2 linked regions of the Rubrivivax gelatinosus IL144 genome follow. The main gene of each other region encodes a partner of the protein of the gene in region 2 in a complex. Links are inferred from orthologs where the notes say so. Each region holds a gene or a part of one and is shown on either strand. Other genes may lie near its edges. The genes, in order: RGE_RS19250 and RGE_RS11775.

Evidence for each region.
Region 1: the proteins of RGE_RS11775 (region 2) and RGE_RS19250 are in contact, whole or in part, in a cryo-EM structure (PDB 9GE8), measured with the Escherichia coli proteins. The link is inferred for Rubrivivax gelatinosus IL144 from one-to-one orthologs.

The regions. Positions count from the first base shown.
Region 1 is NC_017075.1:4,232,376-4,243,055, forward strand. Bases 4,777-7,931 are described here. They hold RGE_RS19250 (ABC transporter permease), read right to left. Parts: upstream 7,543-7,931; coding sequence 5,011-7,542; downstream 4,777-5,010. Other genes in these bases: RGE_RS19245 (PAS-domain containing protein), read left to right, coding at 4,777-5,003; RGE_RS19255 (dioxygenase family protein), read left to right, coding at 7,627-7,931. Outside these bases: RGE_RS24875 (methyl-accepting chemotaxis protein), read left to right, coding at 1-1,612; more of RGE_RS19245, read left to right, coding at 1,698-4,776; more of RGE_RS19255, read left to right, coding at 7,932-8,469; RGE_RS19260 (hypothetical protein), read left to right, coding at 8,516-8,872; RGE_RS19265 (adenosine deaminase), read right to left, coding at 8,873-9,886; urtA (urea ABC transporter substrate-binding protein), read left to right, coding at 10,025-10,680.
Region 2 is NC_017075.1:2,543,117-2,553,405, reverse strand. The notes cover bases 4,414-7,177. They hold RGE_RS11775 (ABC transporter ATP-binding protein), read right to left. Parts: upstream 6,256-7,177; coding sequence 5,572-6,255; downstream 4,414-5,571. Other genes in these bases: RGE_RS11765 (DUF6600 domain-containing protein), read right to left, coding at 7,068-7,177; RGE_RS11770 (arylesterase), read left to right, coding at 6,260-6,904; RGE_RS11780 (zinc-dependent metalloprotease), read left to right, coding at 4,414-5,571. In the rest of the region: RGE_RS11795 (ABC transporter ATP-binding protein), read left to right, coding at 1-722; RGE_RS11790 (ABC transporter permease), read left to right, coding at 700-1,839; RGE_RS11785 (Gfo/Idh/MocA family protein), read right to left, coding at 1,841-2,845; more of RGE_RS11780, read left to right, coding at 2,926-4,413; more of RGE_RS11765, read right to left, coding at 7,178-9,011; def (peptide deformylase), read right to left, coding at 9,080-9,616; NAD-dependent DNA ligase LigA, read right to left, coding at 9,616-10,289.

The sequences.
Region 1 (10,680 bases), 1.7 Mb from region 2 along the record:
CCAGGTCGACCACTTCGCCGAGCTGACCGGCGGCGTGGCCACCGTGTTCGCCGCCCAGGGCGAGGACTTCGTGCGCATCACGACCTCGCTGAAGAAGGAGGACGGCTCGCGCGCCGTCGGCACGCCGCTGGGCACCCAGCACCCGGCCTACGCCGCGCTGAAGGCCGGCGGCTCCTACGTCGGCCCGGCGCAGCTCTTCGGCAAACCCTACATGGCGCGCTACGAGGCGCTGCGCGACGGCCAGGGGCGCGTCGTCGGCGTGCTCTTCGTCGGTTTCGACCAGAGCGCCTACCGCGCCGCGCTGCGCAAGCTCGCCGGCGATGCCCGGCTGGCGGACACCGGCGGCATCGTCATCGTCGACCCCAAGGCCAAGGCCGAGGACGCGGTCTTCGTCGCCCACCCCAAGGCGCCCGGCGCCAAGGTGCTGGAGACGCTGCCGGCGGCCGCCCCGCTGCTGGCCGCGCTGCCGCAGGCCGACGCCGGCGAGCGCCTGCCCTCGCCCGGCCTGGTGGACGCCGCCAGCGGCGACACCTGGGTCGTCGCGCGCAAGGTGCCGGCCACCGGCTGGTATGTGCTCGCCGAGGTCTCGCAAGGCCACGCGATGGCCGCCACCTGGGCCGGGCTGCGGCCGTTCTGGCTGCTGCTGGCGCTGGTCGCCGCGGGCCTGTCGGCCTCGCTGTTCTTCGCGCTGCGGCGCTGGGTGGCCGAGCCGCTGCGCGATCTGGCGCGCGCCGTCGAGGCCGTCGCCGCCGGCGACCTGACGCGCCACGTCGAGAGCCGGCGCGACGACGAGGTCGGCGAGCTGATCCGCGACGTCGAGACCATGCGCCTGCGCCTGGGCGGCACGCTGGCCCAGGTGCGCCAGTCGGCCGAGTCGATCGACACCGCCTCGGGCGAGATCGCCGCCGGCAACACCGACCTCAGCCAGCGCACCGAGCAGACCGCCGGCAGCCTGCAGCAGACCGCCTCCAGCGTCGGCCAGCTGGCCGGCAGCGCGCGCCACAGCGCAGAGGCGGCCTCGCAGGCGCGCGAGCTGGCCGGCGCCGCCGCCGGCAACGCGCGCCGCGGCGGCGAGGTCGTCGGCCAGGTCGTCGCGACGATGGACGAGATCAACACCAGCTCGCAGCGCATCACCGAGATCATCAACGTCATCGACGGCATCGCCTTCCAGACCAACATCCTGGCGCTCAACGCCGCGGTCGAGGCGGCGCGCGCCGGCGAGCAGGGCCGCGGCTTCGCAGTGGTGGCCGGCGAGGTGCGCAGCCTGGCGCAGCGCAGCGCCGAGGCGGCGCGCGAGATCAAGGCGCTGATCGGCAACTCGGTCGAGAAGGTCGAGGCCGGCTCGCGCCTGGTCGGCGACGCCGGCCGCACGATGGACGAGATCGTCGCCAGCGTCGAACGCGTCGTCGCGACGATCGCCGAGATCTCCGCCGCCACCGCCGAGCAGCACGGCGAGATCGGCAGCATCAACGACTCGGTCGCCGCGCTGGACCGCATGACGCAGCAGAACGCCGCGCTGGTCGAGCAGTCGGCGGCGGCCTCGGAATCGCTGCGCGAGCAGGCGCGCCAGCTGTCGCAGGCGGTCGCCGCCTTCCGCGTCAACGGCCCCTGAGCCGAGCCCCACGAACCGGGCTCCCCCCAAGAACATGAGCCCGCGCCTGCGACCACAATCCGGCTCCGAACAGACGCCACGCCCCGTGCCCCTGCCGAAGCCACCCGCCGAACCGGAGGACGACGGCATCACCCGCGCCGTTCGCACGTCGCAGGTCGCCGAGCACGCCTCCGCCGTCGCCTTCGCGGCGCTGGGAAGCGCCAGCGTCGGCGCGTTCGTCGCCTGGGCGCTGCACACGGTGGTCGCCACCGGGCCGCTGCTGGCCTGGTGCGGCGCGCTGGCGCTGCTGCTCGTGCTGCGGCTGTGGACGCTGCAGCGCTACCGCGCCCAGGCCGGCGCCGCCGAGCCCGAGCGCTGGCTCGCGCGCTTTCGCGCCGGCATCTTCGCCAGCGGCGTGCTCTGGGGCAGCGCGGCGCTGCTGCCGATGTCCGACGTGCACCACGGCCTGACGGTGCTGACGATCGCCGCCGCCGCGCTGTCGACCGCGGCGATGGTGCTGGGGCACTTCGACCGCCTGACCGGCGCCCTCTTCGCGCTGCCGACGGCGCTGCCGGTGGCCGCGCGCATCGTCATCGAGGACCTGCCGCCGGCCCCGGCGGTGATGCTGGGCCTGGCGGTGGCCACGCTGCTGGGGCTGTACGGCGTCGTCGCCGCCGAGCGCAACTGGCGCCAGCGCCTGGCATTGGCCGCGGCGCGGCGCGACGAACAGCGCAGCCTGGCCGCGGCCCAGGAGAGCGAGGCGCTGCTGCGGCTGATCTTCGACCACGTCGACGAGGGCCTGCTGGTCGTCGACGCGGACCTGCGCGTGCGCACGATGAACCTGCGCTTCGCCGAGGTGACGCGGCTGGACCCGTCGCTGGTGCACCCCGGCACGCCGGTGCGCGAGCTGCTGGAGGCCCAGGCCCGCGCCGGGCGCCTGGGCGGCGGCAACCAGCAGACGCTGGTCGAGCACTGGATGTCGCTGCTGCGCGCCGGCGGCCACGCGAGCAGCGTGCGCACGCTGGCCGACGGCCGCACGATCGAGCTGCGCCGCAACGCCACGCCCGACGGCGGTTTCGTTGCCGTCGCGCTCGACATCAGCGAACGCCGCGCCGCCGAGGCGGCGCTGGCCGAGAAGCAGCGCATGCTGGCGCTGCTGCTGGACAACACCACCCAGGGCTTCTGGTTCGTCGACAACGAGCTGCGCACCACCGACGCCAACCCGGCGATGTGCCGCATGCTCGGCGTCCAACGAGGTGCACTGATCGGGCGCTCGGTCTGGGAGTACGTCGACGAGGACCAGGCGGCCGTGCTGCGCGAGCAGATGCGCCGCCGCAACGCCGGCGAAGCCAGCCTGTACGAGATCCGGCTGCGCCGCGCCGACGGCTCGCCGCTGTGGTGCATGAACCAGGGCACGCCGATCTGCGACGCCGAAGGCCGCAAGATCGGCGCCATCGGCCTGTTCTCGGACATCGGCGAGCTGCGCCGCGCCACCGAGCTGCAGCAGCGCACCAGCCGGCTGCTCGAAGAAAAGTCGCGCCTGCTGGAAGCGACGCTGGAGAGCCTGCCGCAAGGCGTGCTGACGCTGGACGAACAAGGCCGTACGGCGGCCTGGAACCGCCGCCTCGTCGAGCTGACCGGCGTACCCGAGGACCTGCTGCGCAGACGGGCGACGCTCGGCGAGTTCGTGCGCTGGCAGATCGATCACGGCCGCGTCGGCCCGGCGCCGGGCGAGCTCGACCCCGACGCGCGCGAGCACATCCAAGCCGCGCTGCAGGGCCGCATCGACCTGCTGCCGGCGAGCTACCAGCGCACCGCCGCCGACGGCCGCACGATGCGCATCGAGACCTTCCGCAGCCGCGGCGGGCCGGTGGTGCGCACCTTCACCGACGTCACCGACGCGCTGCGCGCCGAGCAGGTGCTGCGCGAGAGCGAGTCGCGCTTTCGCTCGCTGGCCGACGCGGCGCCGGCGCTGGTCGTCGTCTGCGACGCCGACGGCCGCCCGACCTGGATCAACCAGCGCTGGCTGGCTTTCACCGGCTGCGGCGCCGGACAGGCGCTGGCCGAGCCCTGGCCGGCGCGCCTGCACGCCGACGACGTCGCCGCCGCCGGCGCCGCGCTGCAGACGGCGCGCACGACGGCGCAGAGCTTCGCGGTCGAGTACCGGCTGCGCCGCGCCGACGGCCGCTGGGGCTGGATCGCCGAGACCGGCGTGCCGCGCACCACGCCCGACGGCCGCCTCGAGGGCTGGATCCGCTACGGCTGGGACATCACCGCGCGCAAGGCCGCCGAGGCCGCGCTGATCGCCGCGCGCGACGACGCCGAGCGCGCCAACCGCGCCAAGAGCGACTTCCTGTCGCGCATGTCGCACGAACTGCGCACGCCGCTGAACGCGGTGCTGGGTTTCGGCCAGCTGCTGGAGTCCGACCCCGCCGAGCCGCTGTCGCCGGCCCAGCACGAGCGCGTGCAGCAGGTGCTGCGCGGCGGCCGCCACCTGCTGTCGCTGATCGACCAGGTGCTGGACCTGGCCGGCATCGACGGCGGCACGCTCAGCGTGCGGCTGGAGGCGGTGGACGCCGCGGCCGCGGTGGCCGAGGCCTGCCGGCTCGTCCAGGGCCTGGCCGAAGAACGCGGCATCACGCTGCAGCCGCCGGCCACGCCGCCGCCGGGGCGCGTGCTGGCCGACGCGGCGCGGCTGCGCCAGGTGCTGGCCGGGCTGCTGGCCAACGCGGTCCAGTACAACCACCGCGGCGGCAGCGTCAGCGTCGAATGGCGCGACGACGGCGAGCGCCTGCGGCTGGAAGTGCGCGACGACGGCCCCGGCATCGCCGTCGCCGACCAGCGCCGCATCTTCAAGGCCTTCGAGCGCCTGGACGGCGGGCGGGCCGCCGGCGGCGGCGCCGGCGTCGGCCTGGCGCTGGCCAAGTGGCTGGTCGAGGCGATGCACGGCCGCATCGGTCTGGACAGCGCGCCCGGCCTGGGCAGTTGCTTCTGGGTCAGCCTGGAACGCACGACGGCCGAGGCCGGTGCCGCGCCGGCGCGGCGCACCGTGCTCTACGTCGAGGACAACAGCGTCAACCAGATGCTGATGGAAGCGATGCTGGCGCGCCGGCCGGAGATCGAGCTGCTGCTGGCCGACGACGCCGCCTCGGGCCTGGCGCTGGCCGTCGCGGCGCGGCCGGCGCTGGTGCTGCTGGACATCCAGCTGCCCGACGCCGACGGCTTCGAGCTGCTGCGCCGGCTGCGCGCGCGGTCCGAGACCGAGGCCATCCCGGTCGTCGCCGTCAGCGCCGACGCGATGCCCGAGCGCATCGCCGCGGCGCGCGCCGCCGGCTTCGCCGACTACCTGACCAAGCCGCTGGAGCAGGGCCGGCTGCTCGAGGCCGTCGACCGCGTGCTCGACGCCGGCTGAGGCCGCGTCACTGCACCGTCGCGCGGCGCAGCGTCTCGACGACCGGGCGGCGCAGCACGTCGCGCAGGCCCCACCAGCCGGCGGCCAGCGCCAGCGCCGCACCGGCCGCCGCGCCGGCCAGCGGCACGAAGGGCGAGGGCCGCCAGTCGAACTCGAAGGCGTAGCGCGCCAGCGCCCAGCCGACGGCCATCGCCGCCAGCGAGGCCAGCAGCCCGGCCAGCGCGCCGACGCCAAGCAGCTCGGCTCGCTGCACCTGGGCCAGCAAACGGCTGCCGGCGCCCATCGCGCGCATCACCGCGAACTCGCGCGAGCGCGACTCGCGTGTCGCCGACACCGCGGCGAACAGCACCACCAGCCCGGCCACCAGCGTGAAGCCGAACAGGAACTCCACCGCCCGGATCACCTGGTCGAGCACGCCCTGCACCTGGGCGATCGAGGCCGAGACGTCGATCGCCGTGACGTTGGGGTAGGCGCGTGCCAGCGCGTTGTCGAAACCCGGCTTCGGCGGCGCGCGGAAGGCGCCGATGTAGCTCGCCGGCAGCTCGGGCAGCTCGGCGACCGGGAAGACGACGAAGAAGTTCACCCGCATCGAGCCCCAGTCGACCTTGCGCAGGCTGGTGATGCGCGCCTCCTGCAACACGCCGGCGACGTCGAAACGCAGCGTGTCGCCGAGCTTCAGCCCCAGGGTCTGGGCGATGCCCTCCTCGACCGACACCGCGCCGGCTTCGCCCGGCGTCCAGCGGCCGGCGACGATCTCGTTGTGCTCCGGGCGCTGCTCGGCGTGGCTGAGGTTGAACTCGCGGTCGACCAGGCGCGCCGCGCGGTCCTCGCTGAAGTCGTCGGGACTGACGGCGCGGCCGTTGATCGCCACCAGCCGGCCGCGGATCATCGGGTACCAGTCGTAGCGCGTGACGCCGGCGTCGGCCAGCGTCTGGCGGAAGGCCTCGGCCTGGTCGGGCTGCACGTTGATGACGAAGCGGTTGGGCGCGTCCGGCGGCGTCGCGCTGCGCCAGCTGGCGACGAGGTCGGTGCGCAGCAGCACCAGCAGCACCAGCGCCAGCAGGCCGACGGCCAGCGCCGAGACCTGCAGCACGGCGAAAGCCGGGCGGGCGGTGAGCTGGCGCGTCGCCAGCACCAGCCAGCGCGGCGCCCCGGCCTCGGGCACGGCGCGGCGCAGCAGCGCCACCGCCAGCCAGGACAGCAGGGCGAAGACGGCGATCGCCGCGGCGAAGCCGCCGACCGCGATCAGCCCGAGCTTGGGGTCGGAGGCCACGGCCAGCAGCAGCGCCGCGAAGCCGCCGGCGCCGGCGGCCAGCACCAGCAGCGAGGCGGGCTTCAGGCTGCCGACGTCGCGCCGGATCACGCGCAGCGGCGGCACACGCGCCAGCTGCAGCACCGGCGGCAGGCCGAAGCCCAGCAGCAGCGTCATGCCGACACCGACGCCGAAAGCCGCCGGCCACAGCGACGGCGCCGGCAGCGTCGTGTTGACCAGCCCGGCGAGCAGGAAGACGAAGACGTGGTGCACCGCCCAGCCGGCGGCGACGCCGGCCGCGCTGGCGGCCAGCCCCAGCGCCGCGAACTCCAGCGCGTAGGCGCCGGCGATGCGGCGCTGCGCCAGGCCGAGCACACGCAGCATCGCGCAGTCGTCCAGATGGCGGGCGGCGAAGTCGCGTGCCGCGATCGCCACCGCCACCGCGGCCAGCAGCGCCGCCAGCAGGGCGACGAGGTTCAGGAACTTCTCCGCGCGGTCCAGCGTCTGGCGCATCTCCGGCCGGCCGCTCTGCAGCGACTCCAGGCGCACGCCGCGCAGCGGCACGGCGTGGATGCGCTCTTCGGCCTGCTGCACGAACTGGCGCAGCGCGGCCTCTCGGCCTTGGGGCGCGGCGACCGCGAAACGGTAGTTCAGCCGGCTGGCCGGCTGGACGAGGCCGGTGGCCGGCAGGTCGGTCTCGTGCAGCATCACGCGCGGCGAGAAGCTGGTGAAGCCGGTGCCGCGGTCGGGTTCGACGGCGATCACGCGCGCGATGGTGAGCGTCGCGTCGCCCAGCTGCAGCGGCTGGCCGGGCGCGAGCTGCAAGGCGTCGAGCACCGCGGCGTCGACCCACACCGTGCCGGCGCGCGGGCCGCCGGCCACCGTCTCGACACCCTCGCCCTGCAGCGCCTTCAGTTGCAGCGCGCCGCGCAGCGGGTAGCCGTCGCTGACCGCCTTGACGGCGACCAGCCGGCTGGCGCCGCCGAGATCGTCGGGCGCACGCGCCATGCTCGGGAACGAGACGCTGGTGGCGCTGCGCAGGCCGGCGCGGGCGGCCAGCTGCACGAGTTCCGGCGGCGTCGGCCGGTCGCTGCTGACCAGCGCGTCGCCGCCCAGCAGCTGGCGCGCGTCGCGCGCGAGGCCGGCGTTGAGCCGGTCGGCGAAGAAGCCCACGGCCGTCAGCGCGGCCACGGCCAGCATCACGGCGAAGAACAGCAGGCGCAGCTCGCCGGCGCGGAAGTCGCGCAGCGTCTGGCGCCACGCGAGCGCGGGAGTCGAGGCATGCATGCCCGCACGGTACCCGAAAGCCCTTGAACGGCGCATGCAACCGGGCTGAACCCGGACCGCCGCACGGGCTGCTGAAATGAGGCCATGAACCCGCTGCCCCCGCTCTTCCTGTCCCACGGCTCGCCGATGACCGCGCTCGAACCGGGCGCCGCCGGCGAGTTCTTCCGCCGCCTGGGCCCGGCGCTCGACGCCGCCTTCGGCCGGCCGCGCGCCATCCTCGCGATCTCGGCGCACAGCCTGACGCGCGAACCGGTGCTGGTGGCCGGCGCGCGCCACGAGACGATCCACGACTTCGGCGGTTTCCCCGAGGCGCTGTACCGGCTGCGCTACGACGCGCCGGGCGCGCCCGAGCTCGCCACCCGCGTCCAGGCCCTGCTGGCCGAGGCCGGCATCCCCGTGCAGCGCCACGAAGGCGGCGGCCTGGACCACGGCGTCTGGACGCCGCTGCTGCACGTCTATCCGGCGGTCGACGTGCCGGTGCTGCCGCTGGCCTGGCCGCCGGGCTGGACGCCGGCGCAGCTGTTCGCGCTCGGCCGCGCGCTGGCGCCGCTGGCCGCCGAGGGCGTGCTGGTGCTGGCCAGCGGCAGCATCACGCACAACCTGCGCCGGGTCTTCGCCGCGCTGGGCGCCGGCCAGGTCGACGCGCCGGCGACGCCGGAGAGCACGGCCTTCCGCGACTGGTTCGCCGAGCGCGGCGCGGCGGCCGACTGGCCGGCGCTGCTGGCCTGGCGCAGCGAGGCGCCGCACGCGGGGCTGATGCACCCGAGCGACGAGCACCTGCTGCCCTTCTTCGTCGCCGCCGGTGCCGCCGGCGAGGCGCCGGTCGCGCGGCGCGTGCACGCCAGCCTGACCTACGGCGACCTGGGCATGGACGCCTACGCTTTCGGCCCGCAGGCGGCACGGCTGGCCGAGGCGCTGGCGGCTTAAGGCCCGCACGGATTGCGGCTTCGGCGGCGCGGCTATCGTCGCGCCCATGCTGACCGCCATCTGGATCATCGCCGCGCTGCTGCTGGCCCTCTGGTCGCTCGGCGCCTGGGGCCTGCACACGCTGCTGGCGGCCGACAGCGCCTGGGTCGGCGACCTGGGCGAACTGGTCGACCGCGTGCCCTACGCGGAGGTCATCGACCGCTGGTTCCCCGGCTGGCAGGCGTTGATGCACGCACTGCTGGACCTGGCGCAGAGCACGCTGGGCCTGCTCGGCGGCGCCGCGCCGCTCATCGTCTGGACGGCCTGGGCGGTCGGCGCGCTGGGCATCGCGCTGGTCGGCGGCTTCCTGACGCTGGTCGTCGTGCTGCTGCGCCGCGACGAGCGCGGCCGTGCCGCGGCCTGATCAGGCGGCGGCGAACACCGCGTCCAGATCGCGCTTCCAGCGCGCCTTCTGCTCGGCCGGCACGAAGCTCGCCTCCAGGCTGTTGGCCGCCAGCGCATAGGCGGCGTCGCGGCCCAGCGCCGGGTGGGCGTCGAAGACGGCGCGGTAGTTGTCCAGCAGATAGCCGCCGAAGTACGCCGGGTCGTCGCTGTTGACGGTGACGCAGACACCCGCGGCCAGCAGCTCGGGCAGGCGGTGCGCCGCCATGTCGGAGTAGACGCAGAGTTTGACGTTGGACAGCGGGCAGACCGTCAGCGGCACGCGTTCGGCGGCCAGGCGCGCGACCAGCGCCGGCTTGTCCAGGCTGCGCACGCCGTGGTCCACACGCTCGACCTTCAGCAGGTCCAGCGCCGTCTCGACGTATTCGGCCGGGCCTTCTTCGCCAGCGTGGGCGACGAGGTGCAGGCCGAGTTCGCGGCAGCGCGCGAACACGCGCGCGAACTTCTCCGGCGGGTGGCCGCGCTCGCTGCTGTCCAGGCCGACGCCGATGAACAGGTGCCGGTAGGGCAGCGCCGCTTCCAGCGTCGCGAAAGCGTCTTCTTCGCTGAGGTGGCGCAGGAAACACAGGATCAGCGAGGCGCTGATGCCCAGCTCGGCATGCGCGCGCTGGCAGGCGCGGTGCAGGCCGGTGATGACCGTCTCCATCGCCACGCCGCGCGCAGTGTGCGTCTGCGGGTCGAAGAACAGTTCGGCGTGCACGACGCCGTCGGCCGCGGCGCGCTCGAAGTAGGCCCAGGCCATCTCGAAGAAGTCGGCTTCCTTCAGCAGCACGCTGGCGCCGGCGTAATAGATGTCCAGGAAGCTCTGCAGGTCGCTGAAGGCATAGGCCGCACGCAGCGCCTCGACGCTGGCGTAGGGCAGCACGACGCCGTTGCGCTCGGCCAGGCGGAAGATCAGCTCGGGCTCCAGGGTGCCTTCGATGTGCACGTGCAGCTCGGCTTTGGGCATCGCGCGCAGCAGGGTGGGCAGGGTCATGGGGCTCTCTCGGTTTTGCGTTGGGGCGCGACTGTACGCCGCCGCCTACGACATCTGTCGTATTGGCCGGCACGGCCCTGCTCCCGACACTGCCCTCCAGTTCAACCGGCCGTCCGGCCACCTGGAGGGGTCCACCACATGGCTACTGCCAACCGCCGCAGCTTCGTCCTGCAAACCGTCACCGCCGCCGCCTTCGCCGCGTTCGGCATCGGCTCCGCCCACGCCGCCGACACCATCAAGGTCGGCGTGCTGCACTCGCTGTCGGGCACGATGGCGATCTCCGAGACGGTGTTGAAGGACACCATCCTGATGGCCATCGACGAGGTCAACGCCAAGGGCGGCGTGCTCGGCAAGAAGCTCGAGCCGGTGGTCGTCGACCCGGCCTCGAACTGGCCGCTGTTCGCCGAGAAGACGCGCCAGCTGATCAGCAAGGACAAGGTCTCGGTGATCTTCGGCTGCTGGACCAGCGTCTCGCGCAAGAGCGTGCTGCCGGTCGTCGAGGAACTCAACGGCCTGCTCTTCTACCCGGTGCAGTACGAAGGCGAGGAGCTGAGCAAGAACGTCTTCTACACCGGCGCCGCGCCCAACCAGCAGGCGATTCCGGCCGTCGAGTACCTGATGAGCAAGGACGGCGGCGGCGCCAAACGTTTCGTGCTGCTGGGCACCGACTACGTCTACCCGCGCACGACGAACAAGATCCTGCGCGCCTTCCTGCACAGCAAGGGCGTGGCCGACGCCGACATCCTGGAGGAGTACACGCCGTTCGGGCACTCCGACTACCAGTCGATCATCGC
Region 2 (10,289 bases):
TGGACCTGCGCCGCGACGCGCGCCGCATCAAGCGCCGCGTCGGCTACATGACGCAGCGCTTCGGCCTCTACGAAGACCTGTCGATCGAGGAGAACCTGGACTTCGTCGCGCGCGTCTACGGCATGGCGCAGCGGCGCGAGGCGGTCGATGGCGCGCTCGAACGCCTGGGGCTGGCCGGCCGGCGCACGCAGCTCGCAGGCTCGCTGTCGGGCGGCTGGAAGCAGCGCCTGGCGCTGGCCGCCTGCATGCTGCACCAGCCCGAACTGCTGCTGCTGGACGAGCCGACCGCCGGCGTCGACCCCAAGGCGCGGCGCGACTTCTGGCAGCAGATCCACAGCCTCGCCGCCGAAGGCCTGACGGTGCTGGTGTCGACGCACTACATGGACGAAGCCGAACGCTGCCACCGGCTGGCCTACATCAGCTACGGCCGGCTGCTGGCCGCCGGCACCGCCGCCGAGGTGGTGGCCGCCGCAGGGCTGCGCACCTGGACGCTGCGCGGCGAACACCTGGCCGACGCGGTGGCGCTGCTGGCGCACGACGAACGCTGGATGGCGGTGCCCTTCGGCGGTTCGGTGCACGTCAGCGCGCGCGCCGGCGAGGACTTCGCCGCCTGGCTGGACGGTGCCGCGCCCGGCCACCGCTGGACCGTCGAGCCGATCGCCACCGGGCTCGAAGACGTCTTCATCTCGCTGACCCAGCATGCCCAGGATCCTCTCGCTTAGCTGGGGCCGCATCCTCGCGGTGCTGCGCAAGGAGCTGATCCAGCTGCGCCGCGACCGGCTGACCTTCGCGATGCTGATCGGCGTGCCGCTGATGCAGCTGGTGCTGTTCGGCTACGCGATCAACGGCGACCCCAAGCATTTGCCGACGGCCGTCGTCGCGCTGGACGAATCGCCCGTCGTGCGCAGCGTCGTCGCCGCGGTGCGCAACACCGGCTACTTCGAGATCGTCGCCATGCCGAGCGAAGCCGATGCCGAGGCGCTGATCGCCAGCGGCCAGGTGCAGTTCGCGCTCGTCTTCCCGGGCGACTTCACGCGCCGGCTGCTGCGTGGCGAGACGCCGCCGCTCGTCGTGCTGGCCGACGCCAGCGACCCGGCCGCCACCGGCCAGGCGGTGGCCGCGCTGGCGGCGCTGCCGACGCTGGCGCTTCGCAGCGAGCTCACCGGCGCGCTGGCGCCGCTGGCCGGCGGTGCGGCGCCGTTCGAGGTCCGCGTGCACAAGCGCTACAACCCCGAGGGCATCACCGCGTTCAACGTCGTGCCGGGGCTGATGGGCGTCATCCTGACGATGACGCTGGTGATGATGACCTCGATGGCGATGACCCGCGAACGCGAGCGCGGCACGCTGGAGAACCTGCTGGCCACCCCGGTGCGGCCGGTGGAGATGATGGCCGGCAAGATCCTGCCCTACGTGATCATCGGCTACGGCCAGGTGCTGCTGGTCTTCGCCGCGGCGCGCGTGCTGTTCCACGTGCCGATGGCCGGCAGCTTCGTGCTGCTGTCGGCGATGGTGCTGCTGTTCATCGTCGCCACGCTGTCGGTGGGCTTCACCTTCAGCACCATCGCGCGCTCGCAGATGCAGTCCATGCAGATGACGATGTTCTATTTCCTGCCGAACATCCTGCTGTCGGGCTTCATGTTCCCGTTCCGCGGCATGCCGGGCTGGGCGCAGACGATCGGCGAAGTGCTGCCGCTGACCCACTTCCTGCGCATCGTGCGCGCCGTGATGCTGAAAGGCAGCGGCTTTGCCGACCTGTGGCCCGAAGCGGCGGCGATCGCCGCTTTCGCGCTGGCCGCCGGCGGCGTGGCGATGCTGCGCTACCGCCAGACCATCGACTGAATCACTCGAACGGGTAGCGCACGCCCAGGCGCTGGCGCATCGCGTCGCTCAGTTCGGCCACCGCCAGCGTCTGCGCCAGCGGCATCGCGGCGTTCTCCATCTGGCCGGCGGCGATGCAGGCCGTCGCCGCCTCGATCTGGTACTCGAAGCCGTTGTGGCGGAACGGCAGCTCGAGCGTCTGCTCGGGCTCGCCGCGGCGCTGCAGCGTGACGCGCGTGCACTCCCAGAAGTTGGGCTGCAGCGTGATCGTGCCGCGCTGGCCGTGGATGCGGCAGGCGTTGTCGGCCGCGCCGTCGAAGCCGATGACGAACTGCGCCACCGCGCCGCCGGCCCAGCGCAGCTGCGTCGCGAGGTGCAGGTCGACGCCAGTCGGCGCCAGCCTCCCGGCGACGTCGAAGCCCTCGGGCTCGCCGCTGCCCTGGGCCTGTATCACCCACTGCGCCAGCGACAGCGCGTAGACGCCGATGTCCAGCAGCGCGCCGCCGGCCAGCGCCGGCGCGAACAGCCGCGAGGCCGGGTCGAAGGGCAGCCGCAGGCAGAACGTGCCCTGCACCGTGTGCACGGTGCCGATCTCGCCGGCTTCGATCCAGGCGCGCAGCTGCTGCCAGGACGGCAGGAAACGCGACCACAGCGCCTCCATCAGGAACACACGGCGCTCGCCGGCAAGGGCGACGACGGCGCGCGCCTGGGCCGCGGTGGCCACCAGCGGTTTTTCGCAGAGCACCGGCTTGCCGGCGTCCAGCGCCGCGGCGATGGCCTCGGCGTGCGCGCTGTGCGGCGTGGCGACGTAGACCGCGTCGACCTGCGGGTCGGCCAGCAGCGCCGCCAGCTCATGGTGCACGGTGGCCGGCCAGTGCGCGGCGAAGGCCTCGGCATGGCTCGGGCGGCCGCCATACACCGCCGTCAGGCGCGCGCCCGGCACCACGGTCAGCGCATCGGCGAAGCGACGGGCGATCGTGCCGGGGCCGACGAGGCCCCAACGCAGCGGAGTGACGTGTGGCGACATGGCGGGCAATGAAGCAGCAGAGGGGCAATCGTGCTCCTTATCGCGGGGACTCGCCGCCGCACGGCTTCGACAATTTCGCCGTGCCTGCCCTGCCCCGCCTCCTCCGTCCGCTGCTGCCGCTGGCCGCTGCCGCGCTGCTCGCGGCCTGCGCCACGCGTCCGGCGGCGCCCGCCGCCGCGGCCGACAAGCCCGCCGAGGCCGTCCCGGCGGCCCGCGTGGCGCCGCCCGACCCCAACTTGCCAGCCTTCGCCGCGGTCGTGAAGGACGCGCGCCGCATCGACGGGCCGCTGCCGCTGTGGCAGCGCGAGGACAAGGTCTGGATCGAACTCGCGCCGGCCGCCTGGGGCCGACCCTTCCTGCTGTCGCCGAAGTTCGCTTCGGGCATCGCCGAAGCCGGCGTGCTCGGCGGGCTGATGGCGCACCCGGTTTCCGGCGCCGGCGGGCCGCAGCTCGTGGAGTTCGTGCGCCAGTACCAGCAGGTGCGGCTGCAGGCGCGCAACGTCTACCCGGCTACCGCGCCCGGCTCGCCCGAGGCGCGGGCCGCGGCGGCCTCGTTCGCTTCCAGTCTGCTGGCCAGTGCGCCGGTGGTCAGCCAGCCGCAGCCGCAGAGCGGCGCCGTGCTGGTCGAGGCCAACGCGCTCTTCCTCGGCGACATGCTGGGCGTGGGCATGTCGCTGCAGCGTGCCTTCCGCCAGCCTTATCTGCTGGACCCGCGCAACACGACGATCGCCGCGGTGCGCAACTCGGCCGACGCCACCGTCATCGAGACGACGAACCATTTCTACGCCGCGACGCTGGCCCCGGCGGCCCCGGGCGGGCCCTCGCTGCCGCGTTACGTGCCCGACGCGCGCAGCCTGCTCGTCGGCCTGCACTATTCGCTGGCGCCGCTGCCGGCCGAACCGATGCACGCGCGCCGCGCCGACCCGCGCATCGGCAGCTTCACGACGCAGAGCTTCGACGTCGCCGGCGAGCTCGGCAGCTCGCCGCGCCAGCGCTGGATCAACCGCTGGCGGCTGGAAAAACGCGACCCCGCCGCGGCGCTGTCCGAGCCGGTCAAGCCGATCACCTTCTGGATCGACCGCAACGTGCCGCTGGCCTGGCGCGACACCGTGCGCGACGGGATCCTCGAATGGAATAAGGCTTTCGAGCGCATCGGCTTCCGCGACGCCATCGTCGTGCGCCAGCAGGCCGACGACGCCGACTTCGACACGCTGGACGCCGGTCGCGCCTCGGTGCGCTGGATGACCAGCCCCGACCCCGGCTTCGCCGCGATCGGCCCGTCGCAGGTCGACCCGCGCAGCGGCGAGATCCTCGACGCCGACATCGGCGTCGAAGCCCTGGTCACGCGGCTGAAGCGTGTCGAGCGCACCCAGGTGCTGGCCGGCACCGCCGGTGCAGCGGCCGCGGCCGACGGCCCCGCCGCCTGCAGCTTCGCTGACGAGGCGGCCGCCCAGCTGGCCTACGGCCTGGACGTGCTCGCCGCGCGCGACGACCTGCCCGCCGACGACCCGCGCACCCGGCGCTACGTGCAGGACTACCTGCGCAACACCGTGATGCACGAGGTCGGCCACGCGCTGGGCCTGCGCCACAACTTCCGCGCCTCGCGCATCTACACCGAGGCCCAGCTCGCCGACCCCGAGTTCACGCGCGATCACGGCACGACCGGCTCGGTGATGGAATACAACGCCATCAACCTGCCGCGCCCGGGGGCGCCGCTGGGCACACCGTTCCAGACCACGCTGGGGCCTTACGACTACTGGGCGATCGAGTACGCCTACAAGCCGATCGCCGCCGAGCACGAGGCGGCCGAGCTGCAGAAGATCGCCGCCCGCAGCCGCGACCCGCAGCTCGCCTTCGCCACCGACGAAGACAACGCGCTCGGCCTGGACCCCGAGGTCGCGGTCTTCGACCTCGGCGCCGACCCCGTCGCCTTCGCCGCCAAGCGGCTGGAGATCGCCCGCGACCTGTTCCGCCGCCAGGAGACACGCACGCTGGCGCCCGACGAGGACTACTCGGTGCTGCGGCGCTCGATCGCCTTCGCGCTCAACGACGTCGGCCGCGCGACGCAGCTGCTGCTGCGCCAGATCGGCGGCGTGCGCACGCTGCGCGACTACCCCGGCAGCGGCCGCGACCCGCTGCAGCCGCTGCCGGCGCAGACCCAGCGCCAGGCGCTGGACCTGCTGATGCGCGACGTGCTGGGCGCCGACGGCCTGGCGCTGAGCCCGGCGCTGCAGCGCCGTCTGGCCCCCGACTACCTGGAGCGCGGCGAATCCGGCACGCCGACCGACTTCGCGCTGCCGCAGCGTCTGCTGGAGCTGCAGCGCAGCGTGCTGGCCACGCTGTCAGGCGATGCGCTGGCCGGGCGCGTGCTGGACGCCGCGGCCAAGGTCGACCACCCGGAAGACGCTTTCGGGCTGGCCGAGCTGTACGGCCGGCTCACTCGCGAGGTCTGGAGCGAACTCGGCGCCGGCGCGGCGATCCCGCCGGCACGCCGGGAGCTGCAGCGCGACCACGCCAACCGCCTGGCCGCCGCGCTGCTGCAGCCCTCGGCCCGCGCCGACGCCCGCGCGCTGCTGCGCAGCCAGGCGCAGACGCTGCTGGTGCGCCTGGACCACGCCAAGGCCCACCCGGCCCGCCGCGACGCCGAGACCCGCGCCCATCTGGAAGACAGCGCGCAGACGATCCGCCTGGCGCTCAAGGCGCGGCTGGAGCGCGCCGGGGTCTGATCAGGCCGCCGCCGCCTCCGCCACCCGCCCGGCGTCGATGCGCAGCTGGCGCTCGCAGCGGGCGGCGATCTGCGGGTCGTGGGTGACGAGCACCAGCGTCGTGCCGGCTTCGCGGTTGAGTTCGAACATCAGCTCCATCACCTTGGCGCCGGTGGCGAAGTCCAAGCTGCCGGTGGGCTCGTCGGCCAGCAGCACCGCCGGGCGCACGACGAAGGCGCGCGCCAGCGCGACACGCTGCTGCTCGCCGCCGGACAGCAGCTTCGGGTAGTGCGCCAGGCGCTCGCCGAGGCCGACACGCGCCAGCATCTCGGCAGCCGCGGCGCGTGCGTCGCGCCGGCCCATCAGCTCCAGCGGCAGCATCACGTTCTCCAGCGCCGTCAGATGGCCCAGCAGCTGGAAGTTCTGGAAGACGAAGCCGACCTGGCGCGCACGCAGCGCGGCGCGGGCGTCTTCGTCGAGCGCGAACAGGTCGGTGCCGGCCAGCGTCACCGTGCCCGCCGTGGGTGTGTCCAGGCCGGCCAGGATGGCCAGCAGCGTGCTCTTGCCCGAGCCCGAGGCACCGACGATGGCCACGGTCTCCTTCGGAAAGAGCGCGAAATCGATGTCGTGGAGAATCGTCAGCGTGCCGGTCGAATCGGCGACCTGCTTCGAGATGCGTTGGACGGAGATGATCGGATCTGACATTCGGATGCGGTGGACCCGCCGGCAATGGCTGGCGCATGCTAGCGCGCTCGCCGTCACCCCGGCGTTCGCGGGCCCGGCGGCAGCGGCCGACGCGCGCACCTTGCTCGTGCTCGGCGACAGCCTGTCGGCCGAGTACGGCCTGGCGCGCGGCAGCGGCTGGGTCTCGCTGCTGGACAAGCGCCTGGGCGACCAGGCGCCGGGCTGGAAACTCGTCAACGCCAGCATCAGCGGCGAGACGACCTCCGGCGGGCGCACGCGGCTGCCGGCGCTGCTCAAGCAGCACAAGCCCGGGCTGGTGATCCTGGAACTCGGCGGCAACGACGCGCTGCGCGGCCTGCCCATCGCCAACACGCGCGACAACCTGGCGACGATGGCGCGCAGCGCGCGCGAGGCCGGCGCCAAGGTCGTCGTCGTCGGCATGGAAGTGCCGCCGAACTACGGCCGGCGCTACGCCGAGGACTTCTCGGCCTCGTTCGCCAAGGTCGCGCGCGAAAGCGGCGCGGCGCTCGTGCCCTTTTTGCTGCGCGGCGTCGCCGACGTGCCCGAGGCCGAGACGCTGTTCCAGGCCGACCGCATCCACCCGACCGCGCAGGCCCAGCCGACGATGCTCGACAACGTCTGGCCGGTGCTCAAGCCGCTGCTGCGCTGAGCCCGGACGCAGGACGCCGGAAGGCGTTCTGCGCCTGCCGAAGGCCCGAGCGCGATTTCACGCGCGAGGGCTGAGCCTGGACGCAGGACGCCGGAAGGCGTTCTGCGCCTGCCGAAGGCCCGAGCGCGATTTCACGCGCGAGGGCTGAGCCCGGCGCTCGACGTCAGCGCTCGTCCTGGCGCGGGTTGCGGCGCTCGTCGCGCTTGTCGTCGCGGCGCTCTGCCCGCTCGGGCTGGCGCGGCGCCATCTGCGGGCGTTCCTGGACGCGTTCAGGCTGGCGCTCCTGCTGCCGTTCCGCAGGCCGCTCCGGCATCGCATGGCGCGCCGGCGGCTCCACCGGCAACACGCTGGGCTCGCGGCCCGGGCGTTCGACACCCTGGTCGGGCGCACGGCGTTCGACGGTCTGCGGAGGCGTCGTGCGCAACACGCGGTCCTCGTCCGGACGCTTGGTCCAGTTGGCCCCGCGGCGGTCGGGCGTCGCCTGGCGGTCCGGGCGATCCTCGTTGTCGCCGCTGTCCCGGCGCGGCATCGAACGCGCAGGCATCTGCACCGGCGCTGGCGTGGACGGGCGCGGCGTGGCGCGTTCGTCGCGCCGGTCCTCACGGCGATCATCGCGGCGATCGTCCCGGCGGTCCTCGGCGCGGTTCGAAGGCACCGGCACCGGCCGGCCGAAGGCCGTGCCCGGGCGATCGCCGTCGTCGGCACGCGGGGTCGGACGCTCGGTGCGGGTGTCGTCGCGGCGGCCCATCGCCGGAGCACCGCGGCGGCCGTCGTCGCTGCTCCAGCGCGGCGACGGCGGTGCCGGCCGGTGGCCGCCGTCGAGCGCCGGCGGCTGCGGCAAGGCGGCCGGCGCATCGCTGCGCAGCGGCCGGCGGCCGACGTTGACGTCGACGACGGCACGCGCCACCGGCTCGCGCCGCACCAGCACGTCGCGCGGCACGACGGTGACGCCGCCGGGCACGCCCTGGTTGGTGTACATGATCGGGCCGGTCGGCACCGGGCGCGGGCCGTGCGGGCGGTGGTTCACGCGGTCGATGTAGATCGGCGTGACGCGGTAGTACGGCACGAAGACCTCGCGCGGCGCCAGCGGCACCCAGCCGACCGGCGGGCCGCCGACGTTGATGCCGACACTGAAGTTCGAGCCGCCGACCCAGGCCACCAGCGCCGGCGCGTAGACCGGCCGGGCGACGTAGGCCCCCGGATACCAGGCCCAGCGACGGCCCCAGTACACCCAGCGGCCGTAGTGGAAGGGCGCGAAGCCCCAGCGGGCGTCGTCGACCCAGGTCCAGCCCCAGGGCGCGATCCAGGCCCAGTGGCCGTAGCGGTACGGCGCCCAGCCGACCGGCACCGCCGTCGGCACCCAGACGTTGCCGTATTCGGGGTGGCGGTCCCAGCTGCCGTAACGGTCCAGGTCCTCGGCCCCGGTCATCTCGGGCGAGACGTAGCGGTAGGCGGCGCTGCGTTCGTCTGCGCGGTCCTCGCGGCGCGCCCAGTCGGCGAACTCGTCGTCGGGCGGCGTGTCCCAGCGGCGCTGCGCGCGGCCGCGTTCGCTCCAGACCTCGACACGGCGGCCGTCGTCGACGGTGAAAGCCTCGTCGTTGCGCGGGTCGACACGCAGCTCGCCGCGCCAGGCGCTGGCCCAGGTGACGTCGTCGACGCGGTCGGCGCGGAAATAACCGGCACGGCGCGGGCGCAGCGTGGCTTCGTCGGTGACGAGTTCGGTCTCGTCGGCGACCTCGCTGGAACGCACGCGCAGCGCCACGGCGCCGCTGTGCAGGCGCAGCGAGACCCGCTGGTCGTCCAGGCGCTGCACTTCCAGTTCGGTGCTGCCGCCCAGGCGCACCGTCGTCGAGCCGATGCGCAGCGTCGCGCGGGCGTCGCCGTCGGTGGAGATGCGGTCGCCGCGGGTCAGCGGGCGGTTGGTCGAGGCGTCGATCCAGGCGCCCTGGGCGTCGTCGTAGATCCAGATGCGCCCCTCCGACGCGGCGATGCGGCCGACGCGTCCGGGAGGATCGTCCTGGGCCGACGCCCCCAGCGGGACGGCGAGTGCCGCGACGGTCAGCAGGCCGGCGACGAGCCGGCGCACGAGGCGTTCAGCAGGGTTCATGAGGCTCCAACGCGCGACAGGGGCAAGGCGCCGACCTGGGGCTGCGTAACCCGCCGTTACCCCATGCTTCAGTCGTCGGACGCGGGGTCCAGTTCGGGGAAGAGCACGCTGGTGAAGCCGAGTTTCGTCAGGTCGTCCATGCGCGTCGGGTACAGCCGGCCGATCAGGTGGTCGCACTCGTGCTGCACGACGCGGGCGTGGAAACCCTCGGCTTCGCGTTCGATCGCCCGGCCCTGGGCGTCGAAGCCGGTGTAGCGGATGCGCGCGAAACGCGGCACGACGCCGCGCAGCCCCGGCACCGACAGACAGCCTTCCCAGCCGTCGACCTTCTCGTCGGACAGCGGCGTGATCACCGGGTTGCACAGCACGGTCAGCGGCACCGCCGGCGCCTCCGGGTAGCGCTCGTTGCGCTCGAAGCCGAAGACGACGAGCTGCAGGTCGACGCCGATCTGCGGCGCCGCCAGGCCGGCGCCGTTGGCGGCGGCCATGGTTTCCATCATGTCGGCCACCAGCGCGTGCAGCTCGGGCGTGTCGAAGGCTTCGACCGGTTGGGCGACACGCAGCAGGCGCGCATCGCCCATCTTCAGGATCTCGTGCACGGCCATCAGGACTCCCCGGCGGCAGCGGCCGCCTCGTCGTTGGCGGCGGCCGCAGCCGCCTCGATCAGCGCCTTCAACCCGTCTTCGTCGAGCACGGTGATGCCGAGTTCACGCGCCTTCTCCAGCTTGCTGCCGGCTTCCTCGCCGGCGACGACGTAGTGCGTCTTCTTCGACACCGAGCCGGCGACCTTGCCGCCGGCGGCCTCGATGATCTCCTTGGCCTGCTCGCGCGACAGCGTCGGCAGCGTGCCGGTCAGCACCAGGGTCTTGCCGGCCAGCGGCAGCGCCGCCACGTTGGCAAGCGCCGCGCCTTCGTGCTCGTCCCAGCGGATGCCGGCGGCCCGCAGCTGCTCGACGACCTCGCGGTTGTGCGGCTGCTCGAAGAAGGTGCGGATGCTCTGCGCGACGATGGGCCCGACGTCGCGCACCTCCAGCAGCTGCTCGACGCTGGCGTCCATCACGCGGTCCAGGCTGCCGAAGTGGCGCGCCAGGTCCTTGGCGGTGGCTTCGCCGACCTGGCGGATGCCCAGCGCGTAGAGGAAACGCGCCAGCGTCGTCTGCTTGCTCTTCTCGAGCGCGGCGACGAGGTTGGCGGCGCTCTTGTCGGCCATGCGGTCCAGCGCCGAGAGCTTGAGCACGCCCAGCGTGTACAGCTCGGGCAGCGTGCGGATGATGCCGG